Regions from separate parts of the Pseudomonas chaetocerotis genome, predicted to be linked through region 2. Evidence: predicted binding sites of a transcription regulator. Region 2 holds the regulator's gene; each other region holds the start of a gene.

Region 1 (7,159 bases), on a different contig from region 2:
GCGGCGTCCTGCTGGTTGTAGGCACCGCCATCTTCCTCGAAGGTCGCGATGTTGGCGTCGAACAGCGAATCGTCGGACTTGCGGCCGGTGACGATGACGTTGCCCTTGTACAGCTTCAGGCGTACCACGCCGTTCACGTTGGCCTGCGACGCGTCGATCATCTGTTGCAGCATCAGACGCTCCGGGCTCCACCAGAAACCGTTGTAGATCAGGCTGGCGTACTTCGGCATCAGATCGTCTTTCAGGTGCGCCACTTCACGGTCGAGGGTGATCGACTCGATGGCGCGGTGGGCCTTGAGCATGATGGTGCCACCGGGCGTCTCGTAGCAGCCACGGGATTTCATGCCGACGAAACGGTTCTCGACGATGTCCAGACGGCCGATGCCGTTCTCGCCACCGATGCGGTTCAATTCAGCCAGTACGGTAGCCGGGCTCATGGCCTTGCCGTCGATGGCGACGATGTCGCCGGCGCGGTAGGTCAGCTCGATATAAGTCGGTGCATCCGGTGCTGCCTCAGGGGAGACAGTCCATTTCCACATGTCTTCTTCGTGCTCGGTCCAGGTGTCCTCCAGCACGCCGCCTTCATAGGAGATGTGCAGCAGGTTGGCATCCATGGAGTACGGCGACTTCTTCTTGCCGTGGCGCTCGATCGGGATGGCGTGCTTCTCGGCGTAGTCCATCAGCTTCTCGCGCGACAGCAGGTCCCACTCACGCCATGGGGCGATGACTTTCACACCTGGCTTCAGCGCGTAGGCGCCCAGCTCGAAACGCACCTGATCGTTGCCCTTGCCGGTCGCACCGTGGGAGATGGCGTCGGCGCCGGTCTCGTTGGCGATTTCGATCAGACGCTTGGCAATCAGCGGACGGGCGATGGAAGTACCCAGCAGGTATTCGCCTTCGTAGACGGTGTTGGCGCGGAACATCGGGTAGACGAAGTCACGGACGAATTCTTCGCGCAGGTCGTCGATGTAGATTTCCTTGACGCCCATCGCCTGAGCCTTGGCGCGGGCCGGTTCGACCTCTTCGCCTTGGCCGAGATCAGCGGTGAAGGTCACCACTTCACAGTTATAGGTATCTTGCAGCCACTTGAGGATCACCGAGGTGTCCAGGCCACCGGAATAGGCCAGAACTACCTTTTTGACGTCCGCCATGCCATCACTCCACGGGTTGTACGATAAAACCGGTGATTCTACTGACCCTGCGGGGCAATTTACAGGGGCGCGACAGCTTGTGACGACGAAGCGACGGCGAGAATGGGCGTTTTTGCCTCAGGAGGGCGTACTTCCGGCCGGATCGACCGGGGGGCTCGGTGGAGCGACTTGCGGTTCGCTCTGTACCGGGACTTCCGGAGCGGGCACGCGATCCAGGCGCAGGGTCGCACGACGGTTCTTGGCGCGATTGGCTTCGTTGTTGTTTGGCACCAGCGGGTAACGCTCGCCATGAAAGCGCATGGTGATCTGTTCGACCGGTACGCCACCGGCCACCAGATACTCCTGCACGGCCAGCGCACGACGACGTGAAAGGTCGCGATTGGTCAGACGATTACCGCTGTTGTCGGCATGACCATCAATCTGGAAGCTGTTGATGCTCGGGTCGGCCTTGACGAAGTCGAGGATGATGTCGAGCTTGGCCTTGGCCATCGGATCGAGATCGATGCCCCCCCCCGGGAAACCGATCTGCGCCTGGCGAATCTGATCAAAATTGACCGGCAGCAACTTGGCGATACAGGCCTGGTAATCGTCATAGGCCTTGTGAAACTTCACCGGCAGCAAACGCACTTCCAGATTATCGCCCCCGTTGAGGGTGCGATGACGTACCAGTGGGCTGCGCCCTTCGAGCAAACCGGTGAGCAGCCGCGAACCCTGCTCCTGCGAGCTGTTGAACGGCACCTCACCATTGCCGACGCTGACCACGCCGAGGTTGATGTCGCCGCGCCCTGGCTGCCAGGGCGCAGCCGCCGCCAGCAAGGTCGCCGAACCGGCGCCCATCCAGCGCTCGCGTGCCTTGAGACGAAAGGTGACCTGTTCACCCGCGCGGCGTACGAACTCGCCACTGCCGAAATTGCTGATCGGCTGACTCAGGCGACACTCGAACTGATCACCCTCGACCGTCCACTCCACCTTTTCCAGCCGCGTCTGGAAGCTGATGGCATGCGCTGGCAAGCACAAAGGCATGCCAGCCAGCAGGCTGATCAGAAGGAAATTGGGCGCACGCACGGTCGACTCCACGGCGATTCACGGCATTCTTACGGGGTATCGGTCAGGCGCGCGGAAACTTGACCCCCTGCGTGCAATTGTCGCGTCGCCGCGAGCGCGAACAGGCGCTTTTCAGTTACCATGCGGCCACGTTTTACCCGCCTGGAAGCCTCCATGTCCGACCTCCTGACTCTCCTGCGTCCCGATGACTGGCACATTCACCTGCGCGACGGCGCGGTGCTGCCACACACCGTCGGCGACGCCGCGCGCACTTTCGGCCGCGCCATCATCATGCCCAACCTGGTTCCGCCGGTACGCAATGCCGCCGAAGCCGACGCCTATCGTCAGCGCATCCTCGCGGCGCGCCCGGCGGGCAGTCGCTTCGAGCCGCTGATGGTGCTCTATCTCACCGACAACACCAGCCCCGAAGACGTACGCGCGGCCAAGGCCAGCGGTTTCGTGCATGCGGCCAAGCTCTACCCGGCCGGCGCTACCACCAACTCCGACTCGGGCGTGACCAGCATCGACAAGATCTTCCCGGCACTCGAAGCGATGGCCGAAGTCGGCATGCTGCTGCTGGTGCACGGCGAAGTGACCCGCGCCGAGATCGACGTATTCGACCGCGAGAAGACCTTCATCGACGAGCACCTGACCCGTGTGGTCGACCGCTTCCCGACGCTGAAAGTGGTGTTCGAGCACATCACCACCCGTGACGCGGTGCAGTTCGTCGAGGCCGCCTCGGCCAACGTCGGCGCCACCATCACCGCGCACCACCTGCTGTACAACCGCAACCACATGTTGGTCGGCGGCATTCGCCCGCACTTCTACTGCCTGCCGATCCTCAAACGCAACGTGCATCAGGAAGCCCTGCTCGACGCTGCCACCAGCGGCAACCCCAAGTTCTTCCTCGGCACCGACTCGGCGCCGCACGTCAAGCACGCCAAGGAAGCCGCCTGCGGCTGCGCCGGCTGCTACACCGCCTATGCGGCCATCGAGCTGTATGCCGAAGCCTTCGAACAGCGCGGCGCGCTGGACAAGCTGGAAGCCTTCGCCAGCTTCCACGGCCCGGACTTCTACGGCATGCCGCGTAACAGCGACAGCATTACCCTGGTGCGCGAAGAGTGGACCGTGCCGGCCACCCTGCCGCTGGGCGACAACAGCGTGGTGCCGCTGCGCGCCGGCGAAACCCTGCGCTGGAAATTGCTGGAGGCCCAGGCGTGAGCGAAGACAACTACGACGACGAACTCGAGCCCAGCCTGCCGTCCGGCCCGCGCACGCCCATGGCCGCACGCTTTCGCGGTTATCTACCGGTGGTAGTGGATGTGGAAACCGGTGGTTTCAACTGCGCCACCGATGCCCTGCTGGAAATCGCTGCGACCACCATTGCCATGGATGAGAGCGGCTTCCTCTATCCGGATCACACCCACTTCTTCCGCATCGAACCCTTCGCAGGCGCCAACATCGAACAGGCCGCGCTGGAATTCACCGGCATCAAGCTCGACCACCCGCTGCGCATGGCAGTGAGCGAGGAGCACGCGCTGGGCGAAATCTTCAAGGGCCTGCGCAAGTCGATCAAATCGGCTGGCTGCAAGCGCGCGATTCTGGTCGGCCATAACAGCAGCTTCGACCTCGGTTTCCTCAATGCGGCGGTGGCGCGCTGCGGCATCAAACGCAATCCCTTCCACCCGTTCTCCAGCTTCGACACCGCAACCCTCGCCGGCCTCGCCTATGGCCAGACCGTGCTGGCCAAGGCCTGCCAGACAGCCGGTATCGAGTTCGATGGCAAGGAAGCACACTCGGCGCGCTACGACACCGAGAAGACCGCCGAGCTGTTCTGCGGCATCGTCAATCGCTGGAAGGAAATGGGCGGCTGGGACGAATTCGATCAGTGAGCCTCTGCACATTCACCCTTCAATGAAAAAACCGGCCAAGGCCGGTTTTTTCACATCTGCGCAACGGCGCTCATACACCGTTCGTCAGGAGATGCGAGCATTCGCAATCGATCTTTGACAAGCATTCTCATTAACATTAGTATCCGATCCATCGAACAGAACCACCAAGACGAGCCTTGCTTATGTACGTCTGCCTCTGTGAAGGTGTCACCGATACTCAAATCCGCGATGCGGTCTACGAAGGCTGCTGCAGCTACCGTGAAGTGCGCGGCACGCTCGGCATCGCCAGCCAGTGTGGCAAGTGCGCTTGCCTGGCCAAACAGGTCGTTCGCGAAACCATCGCCGAAGTGCAGAGCAGCCAAGCCTCGCTGGCCTATCCTGCAGGTTTCGTCGCTGCCTGAGACACGACACGAGAATGAAAAAACCGGATCTGAGCATCCGGTTTTTTTTCGTCCTCGAACAGCCAGGGGTCACGTCGGACCGTCGCGCTCCAGGTGATCGAGGTCCACCGCTTCACCCGGCTTGGCGTGCAACTTGGCGCGGATGTCTTCGAAGAGCGCATCGTATTCGGCATGGGCACGCATGATCGGGCTGTGGTTGGGCGGCAAGCCATGCTTGGCTACCAGGCGGGAGATCACGCTGGCGAAGTTGAACGCGGTATCGCGATGCATTTCGAAGACTTCCTCGAATGCCCTGCCCTCGATCTCGCCGACCAGGCGCCCATGCAGCATGGGTCCTTCTTGTGAATCCTTGCGCACCTCATAGTAGAAATCGATGCTGTAACCAGGTTGCCCGCCCAGGCCAGGCGGATTGCTGCGGTGCAGGTGACCAGGTTCGAACATGGGGCTCACTCCTTTGCCGTGGCACTGCGAGAAACTCCCTGACGGGAGCGTGGGAGGAGTCTAGCTCGCTGCTCATAGCCCTGCATTGCACCATCTCAGTGCACAGCTGAATCCCCTGCCCTTTCCTGTACCAACACCCAGGGGGCGACCACGACTGCCCACAACTGGGGGTCGCGCGCGAGCAGATCTCCGGCACGTGTATCTTCGAGCTTGCGCAGCAGGCCTTGGTTCATCCATTGCGCAACTCGAGCCTGATCGTTCTCGGCCAGGGCATGCGCGACCGCCACCAGATCCTCGCCACCCTCGACCCAGAGTAGCGCACCGCGAGCGAAGAACGGCTGCAGTTCCTGCCAACGAATCGGCGCTGTCTCACCGAGCAGCTTGGCATAGAGGGTGCTAGATTGATCCGTCATGGTGTGTCCCGTGTCGATGGCTTTGAATACAGGCGCGCAATGATAGCGTCGGCAACTGCCCTGGCAACCGCGCGACGCTCGCCAGCCGACCCAGGCCACGCCGTTTTTCTATACATTCCTTGCAATTTAGCGACAACCCCACGTATCGCCTCCAGCTGCCGGCTTTTCAAGGCGCAAATCCGCGCTCTACACTGTTCCGGTACAGTTGCCGGAGGCATTACCGGGGTAACAGACCCGGTTCTGCAGCTTCGGCCGCAAGAACTACAACAACGAAAAACACAAGAGTGGAGCACTCATGAACAAGGCTACTAAGCAGATTTCCAAGCTGTTCGCGGCAATGGCACTGGCGGGGGCGGCCAGCTATTCGATGGCGGCCGACAACATCAAGATCGGTCTGGCCGGTCCGGTGACCGGTGCCGTTGCTCAGTACGGTGAGATGCAATTCATCGGCGCCAAGATGGCCATCGAACAGATCAACAAGGCCGGCGGCGTCAATGGCGCCCAGCTCGAAGGCGTGGTCTACGACGACGCGTGCGATCCGAAACAAGCCGTTGCCGTTGCCAACAAGATCGTCAACGACGGCGTCAAGTTCGTGGTTGGCCACCTGTGCTCCAGCTCCACTCAGCCGGCTTCCGACATCTACGAAGACGAAGGCATCCTGATGATCACCGCGGCTTCCACCAGCCCGGACATCACCGCTCGTGGCTACGAGCTGGTCTTCCGCACCATCGGCCTGGATAGCCTGCAAGGCCCGACCGCCGGTAACTTCATCGCCGACCACGTCAAGCCGAAGAACGTCGCCGTCATTCACGACAAGCAGCAGTACGGCGAAGGTATCGCTACCGCGGTCAAGCAGACCCTGGAAGGCAAAGGCGTGAAGGTTTCTCTGTTCGAAGGCATCAACGCCGGCGACAAGGACTTCTCGGCGCTGATCGCCAAGCTCAACCAGGCTGGCGTCGACTTCGTCTACTACGGCGGCTACCACCCGGAGCTGGGCCTTCTGCTGCGCCAGACCAAAGAGCGCGGCCTGAACGTCAAGTTCATGGGCCCGGAAGGCGTGGGTAACAAGGAAATCTCGGCCATCGCCGGCCCGGCTTCCGAAGGCCTGCTGGTCACCCTGCCGAAGTCCTTCGACCAGGATCCGAAGAACCAGGCGCTGGTCGAGGCCTTCAAGGCCAAGAACGAAGACCCGAGCGGTCCGTTCGTGTTCCCGGCCTACGCTGCCGTTCAGGTCATCGCCGAAGGCATCGAGAAAGCCGGCGACACCGATACCGCCAAGGTAGCGGCTGCCCTGCGCTCCAACAGCTTCGACACCCCCACCGGCGCCCTGGCCTTCGACGAGAAGGGCGACCTGAAGGACTTCAGCTTCGTGGTGTACGAGTGGCACCAGGACGGCACCAAGTCCGAAGCCAAGTAAGCTTCCTGTCTGAGCCAAAGCCCACTGCGCGAGCAGTGGGCTTTGTTTATTAGAAGAATTCCGGCCTCGCGCTGCGCCACAAGCGCCGCTTTACGCAAGCGCCCAGGAGTTAGGCAATGCCTGATCTTTATCACTACCTACAACAACTGATCAATGGCCTGACCATTGGCAGTACCTATGCCCTGATCGCCATCGGCTACACCATGGTCTACGGCATCATCGGCATGATCAACTTCGCCCATGGCGAGGTTTACATGATTGGCTCGTACGTAGCCTTCACCGTTATCGCCGGCCTCGCCATGTTCGGCCTGGAAGCCGTGCCCTTCGTGATGATCGCGGCCTTCGCTGCCACCATGATCGTCACCAGCGCCTACGGCTACAGCATCGAGCGGGTGGCCTA
Region 2 (7,159 bases):
TGGTCCGGTTGGCGGCCTTCTCGGTCATGGTCACGACGTAGTTCAGACGCTCGGTCGCGTCGGCGATCTGCGACAGCTCCTGGGCATGAGGCATGCGCGGATCGAGTTGAAAATTGACAATGGCGTTGTGCAGTTCACGGGTCAGTTTGCCGACCTCATGATACAGCCCGCGATCACGGACCTTGTTCAGCTCGTTGATCAGTTGCACCGCAGCGCCGAAGTTACCCTGTTCAAGGCTATCGACCAGATCGCGGGCATTGTTTTTCAGGGTCGACTCGAGGTCACCCAGCGTGGAGTCATCGTGTTCCATAGCACCCTCGCGGCTGACATCAGCCGTTGACCCGCTCGAAGATCTTCTCGATCTTTTCCTTCAACACCTGAGCGGTGAAGGGTTTGACCACGTAGCCATTCACACCGGCCTGGGCCGCCTCGATGATCTGATCGCGCTTGGCTTCAGCGGTCACCATCAGCACCGGCAGGTGCTTGAGGCGCTCGTCGGCACGTACGGCACGCAGCAGATCGATGCCGGTCATGCCGGGCATGTTCCAGTCGGTCACCAGAAAGTCGAAGCTGCCGCTTTGCAGCATCGGTAGCGCCGAGGTGCCGTCATCGGCTTCCGCGGTGTTGGTGAAACCCAAGTCCCGCAAGAGGTTCTTGATGATCCGTCGCATCGTCGAGAAATCGTCAACGATGAGGATTTTCATGTTCTTGTCCAAGTCGACCTCCGTACAGTCCCAAACGTATTGCGCTTGCAACTACGTCCTTTAATCATGAAACCGTTTGCGCCTTCGAGTACACCGCGTTCAGGCAGCACGCCATTCACTCAGCCGCGAGCGCAAACGCGCTGCGCACTGGCTGTGCAACTGACTCACGCGTGACTCGCTAACCCCCAGCACTTCACCGATTTCCTTCAAGTTCAGTTCTTCATCGTAATACAGCGCCAGCACCAGACGTTCGCGCTCCGGCAAGCCAGCGATGGCATCGGCCAACGCCGCCTGGAAGCGTTCGTCTTCGAGGTCCCGCGAAGGTTCGAGGTGAGAGTGTCCGGCGTCTTCGTGCAACCCGCCATGCTCGCCGTCCTGCAGCAGGTCGTCGAAGCTGAACAGGCGGCTGCCCAAAGTGTCGCCAAGAATGCCGTAGTAATCCTCCAGACTCAATTGGAGTTCGGCCGCAACCTCGTGATCTTTAGCGTCACGTCCGGTTCTTGCCTCAACGACACGAATGGCATCGCTGACCATACGGCTGTTGCGGTGTACCGAACGCGGCGCCCAATCACCCTTGCGCACCTCATCGAGCATGGAGCCGCGAATACGGATACCCGCGAAAGTCTCGAAACTGGCGCCTTTGCCGGAGTCGTATTTGCGCGAGGCTTCGAGCAGGCCGATCATGCCGGCCTGGATAAGATCGTCGACCTGCACGCTAGCCGGCAGACGGGCCAGCAAGTGGTAGGCGATACGCTTGACCAGAGGCGCATAGCGCTCGATCAGCTGGTGCTGGGAGTCCTGCGCCTGAGCCTTGTTGTACATACGAAGTCCAGAGGCTGCTGTCATACGGCCGAGTCTGCGGTCGGTTGTTGCACCAGACGCTCGACGAAAAACTCCAGATGACCACGGGGATTGGCCGGTAACGGCCAGGTATCTACCTTCTGAGCTATCGCCTTGAACGCCAGGGCGCACTTGGATCGAGGGAAGGCTTCATAGACGGCGCGCTGCTTCTGCACGGCCTTGCGCACGCACTCATCGTAGGGCACGGCACCGACATACTGCAGGGCGACATCGAGGAAACGATCCGTCACCTTGGTCAGCTTAGCAAAGAGATTGCGTCCTTCCTGCGGGCTGTGAGCCATATTGGCCAGTACGCGGAAGCGGCTGATGCCATGATCGCGATTGAGCAGTTTGATCAGCGCGTAGGCGTCGGTAATCGAGGTGGGCTCATCGCAGACCACCACAAGGATCTCCTGCGCGGCACGCACGAAGCTGACCACCGCATCGCCGATACCGGCGGCGGTGTCGATCACCAGCACGTCAAGATTTTCGCTGATGTCACTGAACGCCTGGATCAACCCGGCGTGCTGCATCGGCGTGAGGCTGACCATGCTCTGCGTACCGGAGGCAGCCGGCACGATGCGCACGCCGCCCGGCCCCTGCAGCAGAACATCGCGCAGATCGCATTCGCCTGCGATGACATCGGCCAGGGTGCGCTTGGGCGTCAGGCCCAACAGAACATCGACGTTGGCCAAGCCAAGGTCAGCGTCCATCAACATCACCCGACGGCCGAGATCGGCCAGGGCCATGGACAGATTGACCGACACATTGGTCTTGCCGACGCCACCCTTGCCGCCAGTCACCGCAATCACCTGTACGGGATGCATACCCATGTTCTTTCTACACCTTGTCTAACTTCGACTTGGCCCCACAGGCCGTTGAAAAACACCTGTCGGGCCGTTCACTCCCGCACCATGTGCGAGAGGGTGCAACAATTTCGCTACTTCAGCCGGCCCGCTTGGCCGGATTGTGATAAAGGCCGGCGAACAACTGCGCCATGGCGTCTTCACTCGGCTCCTCGGCAGCCTGCAGCCCTACGGCACGGCTGACCAACTGGTGACTACGCGGCACGTGCAGATCATCCGGAATCCGCGGCCCGTCCGTCACATAGGCTACCGGCAGTTGCTGGCCTATAGCCAGACCTAAAACCTCACCCAGACTCGCGGCTTCGTCCAACTTCGTCAGTATGCAGCCTGAAAGGCCACAACGCTTGTAACTATGGTAGGCGGCCTTGAGCACTTGGCTCTGACTTGTTGCGGCCAGTACCAGATAATTCTTCGCCTTGATCCGTGCCGAGGCCAGGCTTTCCAACTGCAGACGCAGCGCCGGATCGTTGCCTGGCAGGCCAGCGGTATCGACCAGCACCACGCGCTTCTTGGCCAGCGGCGCCAAAGCCTGCAGCAGAGACTGACCAGGGTCGATCTGAGTCACCGACACACCGAGGATGCGCCCCAGGGTCTTGAGCTGCTCCTGCGCGCCAATACGGAAGCTGTCCATGCTCACCAGAGCGACCTGTTGTGCGCCGTACTTAAGCACATAACGCGCAGCCAGCTTGGCCAGGGTAGTGGTCTTGCCCATGCCGGCCGGACCGACCAGGGCGATCACACCACCCTCTTCCAACGGCTCGACCTTGGGTGTAGTGATCGCGTGAGCCAGATGCGCCAGCAGCATGCGCCAGGCCTGACGCGGCTCGGCAACGCCGGCCACTTTGCTCAGCAACGCCTGCGACAGTTCGGCAGACAGCCCCATGCGCTGCAGGCGACGCCATAGGTTGGCCTGCTGCGGGCGGCGATTTTGCAGCTGCCCCCAGGCGATGGAACCCAGCTGTACTTCGATCAACTCACGCAAGCCGTGCAGCTCGAAACGCATGGCTTCCAGTGCACGCGGGTCGACCGCAGGCGCAGCCGATACAGGGGCCTCGACCGGGCGCTGCGGCTTGACCAGGGTCGCCGGCAGCTCGGGCGCCAGCAACGACTCATTGGCGAACAGTTGGCGGTCCTTGCCGGCATCCTGCTCGGCACGCGTGGTCAGCTCAGCCTGAGCGCTGGCGATGCGCGCCTGGGTCTTGCGCAGCTCGGCTTCCAGCGCCGGGTTCGGGCGCACCGGCATCGGCGCCTGATAATCCAGCGCTGCAGTCAGCTCGACACCACCGGCGACACGGCGATTGCCGATGATCGAGGCGTCGGCGCCCAATTCGTCACGCACCAGTTTCATGGCGGTTCGCATATCGGCGGCGAAGAAGCGTTTAACCTGCATGACCCTTTACCTCAGTTCTGGCCAACCGTAGCGACTATGGTGACCTGCTTGTTGTCCGGAATTTCCTGGTAGGCCAGCACATGCATGCTGGGTACCGCCAGCCGCGCGAAGCGCGACAACATTGCCCGGACCGGTCCGGCCACCAGCAGAATCACCGGCTTGCCGAGCATTTCCTGGCGCTGCGCCGCTTCCACCAGGGAACGCTGCAGCTTCTCGGCCATGCCCGGTTCGAGGAGGATGCCATCCTCACCGCCCTGACCGGCCTTCTGCAGACTGTTCAGCAAGATCTGTTCCAACCTTGGCTCAAGGGTTATCACAGGCAGCTCCGGCTCTAGTCCCACGATACCTTGGACGATGGCGCGGGCCAGCGAGACGCGCACCGCGGCGACCATCGCGGCGGGATCTTGACTCTTCGGCGCGACGTTGGCGATGGCCTCGGCGATGGTACGGATGTCGCGCACCGGCACCTGCTCCTGCAGCAGCGCCTGCAACACCTTGAGCAGGGTCGATAGCGACACCAACCCCGGCACCAGCTCCTCGGCCAGCTTCGGCGAGCTCTTGGCCAGCAACTGCATCAACTGTTGCACTTCCTCGTGCCCCAGCAGCTCGTGAGCATGCTTGTGCAGGACCTGGTTGAGGTGAGTGGCCACCACGGTACTGGCGTCGACCACGGTGTAGCCCAGCGATTGCGCCTGATCGCGCTGAGTCGGGTCGATCCACACGGCCTCCAGACCGAACGCCGGATCCTTGGCGGCGATGCCATTGAGCGGACCGAACACCTGGCCAGGGTTGATCGCCAATTCGCGATCCGGATAAACCTCGGCCTCAGCCACGCTGACGCCCATCAGCGTCAAACGGTAGGCATTGGGCGCCAGATCGAGATTGTCGCGGATATGCACCGAGGGCATGAGAAAGCCCATTTCCTGCGACAGCTTCTTGCGCACCCCCTTGATCCGCGCCAGCAGTTGCCCCCCCTGGTTGCGGTCGACCAGCGGAATCAGGCGATAACCCACCTCCAGACCGACCATGTCCACCGGGGTGACATCATCCCAACCCAGCTCCTTGACCTCCTGCGCCTTCTGCGCAGGGATCAGTTCCTGCTGGCGCTGGACCTCCTTGACCTCTTCTTCCTTGGTCTTGCGCTGGCGATTGGCGATCCAGTAGGCGCCGGCAGCAGCGATCAGGCCGAGGCTGATAAAGGAGAAGTGCGGCATGCCCGGCACCAGGCCCATGGCAATCATGATTGCCGCCGCCACGGCCAGCGCGCGTGGCGAAGCGAACATCTGCCGATTGACCTGCGCGCCCATATCTTCAGAGGAAGAAACGCGAGTCACCATGACCGCTGCGGCAGTGGACAGCAGCAGGGAGGGAATCTGCGCAACCAGGCCATCACCGATGGTCAGCAGGGTGTAGACCTTGCCCGCCTCGGCGAACGGCAGGCTGTGCTGCAGCACGCCGATGGCGATACCGCCAATGAGGTTGATGAACAGGATCAGCAGGCCGGCGATGGCATCGCCACGGACGAACTTGCTGGCACCGTCCATCGAGCCGTAGAAGTCTGCCTCCTGAGACACTTCACTGCGGCGTTTCTTGGCTTCGCTCTGATCGATCAGGCCAGCGTTGAGGTCGGCGTCGATGGCCATCTGCTTGCCGGGCATGGCATCGAGGGTGAAGCGCGCACTGACTTCGGAGATACGCCCGGCACCCTTGGTGACCACCACGAAGTTGATGATCATGAGGATGGCGAACACCACGATACCCACCACGTAGTTGCCGCCGATCACCACTTCACCGAAGGCCTGGATCACCTGGCCAGCCGCTCCATGCCCCTCGTGACCGTTGAGCAGCACCACGCGCGTCGACGCCACGTTCAGGGCCAGACGCAACAGCGTGGCTGCCAGCAGGATGGTGGGGAATACAGCGAAGTCCAGCGGCCGCAGCGCATAGATACTGACCAGCAGCACCACGATCGACAGCGCGATGCTGAAGGTGAACAGCACGTCGAGCAGGAAGGCCGGGATCGGCAACATGACCATGCCGAGCATGACCAGCAGCAGCAGGGGAATACCCAGATTGCCGTGACGCAGGCCCGCCAGATTGCTGCGGACATCACCGATTAACTGTGCGCGATCTACTGCCACGTCCCTACCCCAAGCCATTCAATCTTTTGACGCGAAAGTGCGTCCTGAAGGGGTAATGGCAAGAAGCGTTCCAGAAATGACGGGACAGCGTAAGAGGCGCTCTTTACGAGTCGCGACGTAAATCCGGCGGAATCGGCAGGTCCGGCAACGGACCAGGCCGCTTGCCCTTGCCTGCCCGGTACTGTCGCAACTGATAGACGTAAGCAAGCACCTGAGCCACGGCCAGATACAGGCCAGCAGGAATTTCCTGGTCCAACTCGGTCGAGTGATAAACGGCCCGGGCCAGCGCTGGCGACTCCAGCACCATCACCTGGTGCTCCTGGGCAATCTCGCGGATCTTCAATGCCAGGAAGTCGCCCCCCTTGGCCAGCAATAGCGGCGCGCTGCCCTTCTCGGGGTCATATTTGAGCGCCACCGCAAAGTGCGTCGGGTTGGTGATCACCACGTCGGCCTGGGGCACTGACTGCATCATGCGCCGCTCGGCCATCTCACGTTGCAGCTGACGAATGCGCCCCTTGACCTCAGGCTTGCCCTCGGTGTCCTTGTACTCGTCGCGCACCTCCTGCTTGGTCATCATCAACTTCTGCTTGTGACTCCAAAGCTGGAACGGTACATCCACTGCGGCGATCAGGATCAGCCCGCAGGACAACCAGAACGCGCTCCAACCGACCACATTGAGGCTGTGCAGGATAGCGGGTTCGACCGGTTCATTGGCAATCGCCAGCAGATCGTCCTGATCCGCCGAAATCACCACCAACGCCACCGCAAGGATGACCAGAAACTTGGCCAGTGCCTTGAACAGCTCGACCAGCGCCTGAACCGAGAACATGCGTTTGAGGCCTGCCAGCGGGTTCATCCGGCTGGCCTTGGGTTGCAACGCCTCGGCTGAAAACAGCCAGCCACCCAGAGCAATGGGGCCGGCTATGGAGGCGATCAGCAAGGCAAGCAAAAACGGCTGCGTCGCCAGCAGCGCCTGCTTGCCCGAAGCCAGCAGGTACTGGGCCATACTGCCCTCGTTCATCAACACGTCACGCGGTAGGCTGAAATTACCGCGCATGATGTCCATCAGCACATTGCCCATATAGGCGCCGAAGATGATCAGCGCCACGGTGCCGGTGAGGGTCACCGCCAGTGTATTGAGCTCCTTGGAGCGAGCGATCTGGCCTTTCTTGCGCGACTCTTCAAGTCGCTTGCCTGTGGGTTCCTCGCTCTTGTCGG
Region 3 (7,159 bases), on a different contig from region 2:
GGCCCAGGCGCCAGCCGATCCCGGCTGCCGCAACACCCTGCAGCAGCGCCACCGAAAACAACGACATCCGCCAGGGCAGCAACGCCAGCAAATAGACCAGTACCACCACCAGCGCCAAGGCCAGGCCCTGCGCTAAAAGAGCGCGCAATAACGGTAGCCGCAGCACCGCTCTTTCCTCGCCTGTCGTCATTCCCGGCCTCTGTTCCTGACAGCCGAATGGCTGCCGAGCGCTCATGCTAAACTCGCCGCGATCAACACTCCACTACCCGGATGCTCCATGGCCAAACGCCAACTCAACCGCCGCCAGAACTGGCGGATCGAAAAGATTCAAGGCGAACGCGCTACCCGCGCCGCCAAGCGTGAATCGCGGGCAATGGAAGCACTGGAAGGCGGCGACCTCGGCCCGGAACAGACCGGCCTGGTGATCGCTCACTTCGGCGTGCAGGTGGAAATCGAAGGTTTGCAGGGTGAGATGGCTGGCCAGGTATTTCGCTGCCACCTGCGCGCCAACCTGCCGGCGCTGGTCACCGGCGATCAGGTGGTCTGGCGTCCCGGCAATCAGGGTGACGGTGTCATCGTCGCGCAACTGCCGCGAAACAGCGAGCTGTGCCGCCCCGACATGCGCGGCCAACTCAAGCCGGTAGCGGCCAACGTCGACCAGATCGTCATCGTCTTCGCGCCGCTGCCCGAGCCGCACGCCAACCTGATCGACCGCTATCTGGTAGCCGCCGAGCACGCGGGTATTCGCCCGCTGCTGCTGCTGAACAAGGCCGATCTGATCGATGAGCAGAACCAGGTGGCGCTGGACGCGCTGCTCAAGGTCTATCGAGAGCTTGAGTATCCGCTGCTGGAAGTCTCGGCCCATCAGGGCGATGGCATGGAGCAGTTGAAAAGCCGCCTGAACGGAAACGTCAGCGTATTCGTGGGCCAGTCTGGCGTAGGCAAGTCATCGCTGGTCAACAGCCTGCTACCCGGCGTCGATACGCGTGTCGGCGCGCTGTCGGAGTTGACCGGCAAGGGTACGCATACCACCACCACCGCACGGCTTTTCCACTTTCCCGGTGGTGGTCAACTGATCGACTCCCCCGGTATTCGCGAATTCGGCCTCGGCCATGTCAGTCGTGATGACGTGGAAGCGGGCTTCATCGAATTCCACGACCTGCTAGGGCGCTGCCGCTTCCGTGACTGCAAGCATGATCGCGAACCTGGTTGTGCGCTTTTGCAGGCCCTGGAAGACGGCCGCTTACAACCACAGCGCATGGCCAGCTACCGACATATCATCGCCAGCCTGCCGGAAGACGATTACTGATTATTCAGCTGATCGAACTGCAGGGCGCCTTCTTCGAAGATGTTCAGGCGCTGCTGCAGTTGCTCTGGCGCCAGCGGTTCACTCGCCGCGTCCGCCGGAACCTCGCCTGGCGTGGGCGCAGCCCCCTCCTCGACACCTTGTTCGCCCTCGATGGCGCGCTGCGCCTTCTTAGTCAGCACGACGATATCGATGCGCCGATTAACGGGATTGAATGGGTCCTCGCGGTCGAACAGCGCCGACGAGGCATAACCGACCACCCGCGCCACCTGCTCGTCCGGATAGCCGCCCGCCACCAGCGTGCGCCTCGCAGCGTTGGCACGACTGGATGACAGCTCCCAGTTACCGAAATCGCCGCGCCCTACGAAAGGCTTGGCATCGGTGTGACCGCTGATACTGATCTTGTTCGGCACTGCGCGAATGGTGTCGGCCATGGCCAGCAGGATGTCCTCGAAATAGGGCTGAAGGTCGGCACTGCCGAGGGCAAACATCGGCCGGTTCTCGGCGTCCATGATCTGGATGCGCAAGCCATCCTGAGTGATTTCGAACAGTATCTGGTCCTTGAAGCGCTGCAGCTCGGGATTCTCCTCGACCTTGTTCTGCAACTCCTGCAACAGCAGCTCCAGACGCTCCTGCTCCATCTTTTCAGCCAGGGTTTCGATCTGGTCGGTGCTGACGCCGGTCTCATCCGGCTGACTCTCCGGCGTCTCGGAGATGTCCGGATTGAGAGTGCGCTCGGGCGCTGGCGTAGGCGTACCGCCCAGGTCGATGGCATATGGACTGGCACTCTCGGTGAAACCGATCGGGTCCTGGAAATAGCCGGAAATGGCTTTCTTCTGCTCTGGAGTGGCCGACGTCATCAGCCACATGACCAGAAAGAACGCCATCATGGCGGTTGCGAAGTCGGCAAAAGCGATCTTCCAGGCACCGCCATGATGGCCGCCAGCGGTCTTCTTGACCCGCTTGACGATGATGGGTTGGTTATTCTCCATGGCTTAGCTGCCGCGCATGGCCTGTTCGAGCTCGCTGAAGCTCGGACGATGTGCCGGATACAGCACCTTGCGCCCGAACTCTACGGCCAGGGTCGGCGGCATGCCCGAGGCAGAAGCGACCAGGGTCGCCTTGATCGCTTCGTAAAGGTTCAGTTCTTCCTTGGCATCATGCTCCAGGGCGTTCGACAACGGACCGAAGAAACCATACGAAGCGAGAATGCCGAGGAAGGTGCCGACCAGAGCAGTACCCACCTTTTCACCGATCTGCGCGTTATCCGCTTCTGCCAGGATCGACATGGTGATCACGATACCCAGCACGGCCGCGACGATACCCATGGCCGGCATGCCGTCGGCGACCTTGGCCACGGCGTGAGCCGGGTGCTCCACTTCTTCCTTGAGGCTGGCCAGTTCCATATCGAACAGACCTTCCAGTTCGTGCGGAGCCATGTTGCCGGAAGACATGATGCGCAGGTAATCGCAGATGAACGCGGTCATCCGCGCGTCCTTGAGCACACCGGGATACTTGCTGAAGATCGGGCTGGCGCCGGGATCTTCGATGTCTGCCTCGATGGCCATCATGCCCTCGCGGCGACTCTTGTTGAGGATCTCGTACAGCAGCCTGAGCACTTCGAGGTAATAAGCGTGGGTGAAGCGACTGCCGAACATGCTCAGCGATTTCTTGAACACCGTCATGAACATGCTGCCCGGGTTGGCCTGCAGAAATGCCCCCAGCGCCGCGCCACCAATGATCAGAACCTCGAAGGGGTGGATCAATGCCATGAACTTCCCGCCCGAGAGTATGAACCCGCCGAGCACACAGCCAAAGACGACAATGATGCCTAAGATTTTTACCATGGAATAAATGCTTGCAGAGCCTAGTGGATGGGTTATTGAAAACAACCCTTCTAATTATCGGAACTTATACGCCAGACTATAGCCAGTTATGGTCAAAAGCCAGTTCGACTCGAGCCAATATGTCGACGTCAAAGTCTCTGCCGCGCACTCTGGACGCCTGGGTACAACACCTGGGCAAGTTGCCACTGCCTATCGAGCAGCAGCAGCATGTGCGCCTGCGTCGCATCCTGGGAGACAGCCGCCGAACCTGGCGTGAAATTGCCGAGGCGATAGAATCCAGCCCCTCTTTCGCCCTGCAGGTGCTGCGCGAGGCAAACCAATCGAGCAACAGCCTCAGCGATCCAGCCGAGAGCATCGAAACCGCGCTGTCGCGCCTGGGTCTGAGCCGCTGCGAGGCCCTTCTCAACCAGGCACCCGCCCTGCCAGAGAACGACATCCCTCTGGCATTCAAGCAGATTTTGCTGATCAGTCAGCATGCCAGCCAACAGGCTCGCGGCCTGTTCGGTGCGCGCCTGGCGCGCCTGTGGAATGAATTGCACGGCTGCAGCCTGCTGTTTCTGGCGCCGATCTGGCCATTGCTGTGCGCCCATCCGCAGCTGTTCGAGGCCTGGGAGCAACGTGTATTGCTCAAGGGTGAGCGACCGGCTGCAGTAGAGAAAGAGTTGCTCGGCGTCACCTTGATCCAGCTGTGCGTCAAACTCGCCGAGCGCTGGCGACTGCCGGAGTGGATCGTGCGCGGCTACCGCCTGCTCGAGCGTGATCGGCGCCAGCTGGTCCGGGCGCTGCACATCGCACGCGACAACGAACACCCGCTGCATCAGCAGCAGATGCTCGACGCCGACATCCCCCTGCGCCACTGGCTCACCCATCCGAGCAACTGCGTGCTGCTGGCCAACGGCCTGGCAGTATCCGCTCACCATTCCTGGGATACCGCGCACAGCCTGCGCTGGCAGCGTCTTACCGGACTTTACCTGCAGATTCCTCTGAGCGAGCTGCAACAGCAAGTGCACCAGCACGCCGTGAGCAGCGCACGCCTGATTCACGATCACGCACTGTGGCACCCGGCCCAGGCCCTGATCTGGCCGTGGGACACCCGTCGTCTGAAACCAGCCGTTAGCGCCGCAGCACCACCCAAGCGCGATGACCTTGCCACCTGGCGTCAGCACTGTGCACGGCTGCTCGCCGAACCCAGCACGTTTGCCAACGTGCCGCAGCTGACTGCCTGCGCCCGCGACGCCTTGCAGGCCTGCGGCATGAAGCGCGTCCTGCTGCTTCTTGCCGACCGTCAGCACACCCGCCTGCAAACCCAGCAACAGGCGGGGCTCGATGTCAGCGCGGCCACCCTCAGCCTCGACCCGGCACAAAGCCAGGTGTTGAAACGCCTGCTCAGCACGCCGGGTCAACTGCGCCTGATGCCCAGCAACGTGGCGCAGTTTTCGGCACTGCTGCCGGGCAACCTCAAGGCCCTGTTTCCCAGCGAGCATCTGCTGCTGCGTTCCGTGGCCAACAACGGTCGGGTGGTGATGCTGATCGTGGCCGATCAGGGCGGCCAACCGCTCAATAACGTCTGCCTGCAGGCGTTCGGCAAGACCGTGCAGTGCATCGAGCGCGCGCTGGGCAGCTTTTCCAGGCGCGGGCGCTGAAGCGCTCTGTTTCCGCTACAATCGACCTCTTTTCATTCAAGGAGGCCGTCATGTCCGCCTTCGACAACTTGCCACTGGTGATCGAGCCAACCCAACTGGCCGAACACCTGGATGCAGCCGACCTGATCCTGCTCGATCTGAGCAGCGCAGCGCGCTACGCCGCCGGCCACATCCCAGGCGCGCGCTGGGTGGATACCAAGCGCACGCAACTGGGCGCGCCGCCCGCTCCCGGCCTGCTGCCCGAGCGAGCGCAGCTCGAAGCGCTGTTCGCCGATATCGGTCATCACACGGATGCCGTTTATGTGGTCTACGACGATGAGGGCGGGCCTTGGGCCGGTCGTTTCATCTGGCTACTCGACGTGATCGGCCATCAGCGTTACCACTTCCTCAATGGCGGCCTGCAGGCCTGGATCAGCGATGGCCTCGAACTGAGCCAGGAACAGCCCGCAGTGACCCGCACCGAGGTGGCACTGACGCTGAGCGATGCCCCCACCGCCACCCGCGAGTACCTGCAATCGCGCCTGGATGCTACCGACCTGGCCATCTGGGACGTGCGCGGAGCGGACGAATACCGTGGCGAAAAACTGAGCTCCGCGCGTGGCGGACATATCCCCGGCGCCACCCATTTCGAATGGACTGCCGGCATGGACCCGCAACGCGGCATGCGCATCCGCACGGATATCGCCGACGTCCTGCAAGGCCTGGGCATCACGCCCGACAAGGAAGTGATCACTCACTGCCAGACGCACCGCCGCTCCGGCTTCAGCTACGTGGTCGCCAAGGCGCTCGGCTATCCACGCGTTAAGGCCTATGCCGGCTCCTGGTCCGAGTGGGGCAACCTGCCCGACACACCCATCGAACGCTGAGTCCGTCGACCATTCAGTTGCACCCGGTCTGGTCACGCCAGTGCCGGTTCAGAACCTTCAAGGAAACACGATGAAACAACGTCTTTTTATCCTCAGCCAGTACCTGCTGCCCCATCACCTGCTGTCGCGCCTGATCGGCTGCGTTGCCGAATGCCGTATCGGCTGGCTGAAGAATCCGCTGATCTCGTGGTTCGCCAAGCAGTACCAGGTCAACATGAGCGAAGCGCAAATCGAGGACCTGCGTGCTTACGAACATTTCAACGCGTTCTTCACCCGCGCTCTGAAAGACGGCGCGCGCCCGCTGGATGAAACTCCCGGCGCCATTCTCAGCCCGGCCGACGGGGCAATCAGCCAACTCGGCGCCATCGAGCACGGTCGCATCTTCCAGGCCAAGGGCCACAGCTTCAGCGCTGTCGAACTCCTTGGCGGCGACGCCGAACGCGCCGCGCCGTTCATGGGCGGCCAGTTCGCCACCGTGTACCTCTCGCCGAAGGATTATCACCGCGTCCATATGCCGCTGGGCGGCACGCTGAAAGAGATGGTCTACGTGCCGGGCCGCCTGTTCTCGGTCAACCAGACCACCGCGGAAAATGTGCCGGAACTGTTTGCCCGCAACGAGCGCGTGGTTTGCCTGTTCGACACCGAGCGCGGGCCGATGGCCGTGGTACTGGTGGGCGCGATGATCGTCGCCAGCGTGGAAACCGTATGGGCCGGTCTGGTCACCCCACCCAAGCGCGAGCTCAAGAGCACCCGCTATGACGCGCAAGCGCGCGGGCCGATCGAACTGGCCAAGGGCGCAGAAATGGGCCGTTTCAAACTGGGCTCCACGGCCATCGTCCTGTTCGGCCCGAACCAGGTGCAATGGGCCCAGGAGCTGGACGCTGGCAGCCCGGTGCGCATGGGCCAGCTGATGGGCACCGCTCAGAACTGAGCCGCTGAGAAAAGGAACCCGCATCTCGACCGTTCGGTCATAGATCCGTACTCTGGCGAGGTAACCCGTCCACCCGGACGGGCTGCCAGCGCAGGCAGATACTGCTAGAGTTCGAAAGACTATTACTAGAGCCGCTTGGCATTGCGTGGCCGGAGTATCCGAGTTTGATGGATAGACAGAGTACCCACCTTCACCTGTTGCGCGTTCCCACGCCGAGCAAGCAGAGTCTGAGCTTCTGCGACGGCAGTCCCCGCGATCTGAAACGCTGGATCGCAGGCCTGCCCAAGGCGAACATCGGTGAAACTGCACGTCAGTTGTATCAGAGCCTGGTGGAACTCAACCAATTCCTCACCCCCTCGGAAAACCGCCTGCAGTTGCTGGAGTTGCTGCGCCCGGAAGTCAGCTTCGTCTGCCAACACCTGGAGCGTCATTTTCTCAACCAGGCCATCGTCCTCGACGAGCGCCCGCGCAAGGTGGCCAACCTGTGCCAGGCGCTGCAAAACCACCTGGCAGTCGGCTACAAGCTGATCATCTCCCGCGTGATCACTCGCAGCGGCAAGGATCGC

The links. The regulator FliA, encoded in region 2, starts transcription of late flagellar genes. The targets are predictions, from matches to a motif close to CTAAAGTTTNNNNNNNNNNNGCCGNTAA.
Region 1: the regulator FliA is predicted to act here: its motif matches at 2,253-2,280, upstream of H3221_RS10545 (flagellar protein MotY).
Region 3: the regulator FliA is predicted to act here: its motif matches at 3,208-3,235, upstream of motA (flagellar motor stator protein MotA).

Annotation. Positions count from the first base shown of each region.
Region 1 is NZ_JACFYX020000005.1:121,725-128,883, forward strand. Features, by position in the region: gene H3221_RS10540 (argininosuccinate synthase) at 1-1,151, opposite strand, end outside; gene H3221_RS10545 (flagellar protein MotY) at 1,269-2,216, opposite strand; gene pyrC (dihydroorotase) at 2,370-3,416, shown strand; gene rnt (ribonuclease T) at 3,413-4,087, shown strand; gene H3221_RS10560 (bacterioferritin-associated ferredoxin) at 4,270-4,488, shown strand; gene H3221_RS10565 (DUF5064 family protein) at 4,558-4,929, opposite strand; gene H3221_RS10570 (DUF2288 domain-containing protein) at 5,025-5,342, opposite strand; gene H3221_RS10575 (branched-chain amino acid ABC transporter substrate-binding protein) at 5,638-6,759, shown strand; gene livH (high-affinity branched-chain amino acid ABC transporter permease LivH) at 6,876-7,159, shown strand, end outside.
Region 2 is NZ_JACFYX020000007.1:233,503-240,661, forward strand. Features, by position in the region: gene H3221_RS14560 (protein phosphatase CheZ) at 1-310, opposite strand, end outside; gene H3221_RS14565 (chemotaxis response regulator CheY) at 330-704, opposite strand; gene fliA (RNA polymerase sigma factor FliA) at 804-1,550, opposite strand; gene fleN (flagellar synthesis regulator FleN) at 1,547-2,377, opposite strand; gene flhF (flagellar biosynthesis protein FlhF) at 2,490-3,800, opposite strand; gene flhA (flagellar biosynthesis protein FlhA) at 3,812-5,941, opposite strand; gene flhB (flagellar biosynthesis protein FlhB) at 6,045-7,159, opposite strand, start outside.
Region 3 is NZ_JACFYX020000001.1:542,783-549,941, forward strand. Features, by position in the region: gene H3221_RS02505 (class I SAM-dependent methyltransferase) at 1-190, opposite strand, end outside; gene rsgA (small ribosomal subunit biogenesis GTPase RsgA) at 278-1,309, shown strand; gene motB (flagellar motor protein MotB) at 1,303-2,298, opposite strand; gene motA (flagellar motor stator protein MotA) at 2,302-3,153, opposite strand; gene H3221_RS02525 (HDOD domain-containing protein) at 3,273-4,796, shown strand; gene H3221_RS02530 (rhodanese-like domain-containing protein) at 4,847-5,662, shown strand; gene asd (archaetidylserine decarboxylase) at 5,733-6,593, shown strand; gene H3221_RS02540 (molecular chaperone) at 6,761-7,159, shown strand, end outside.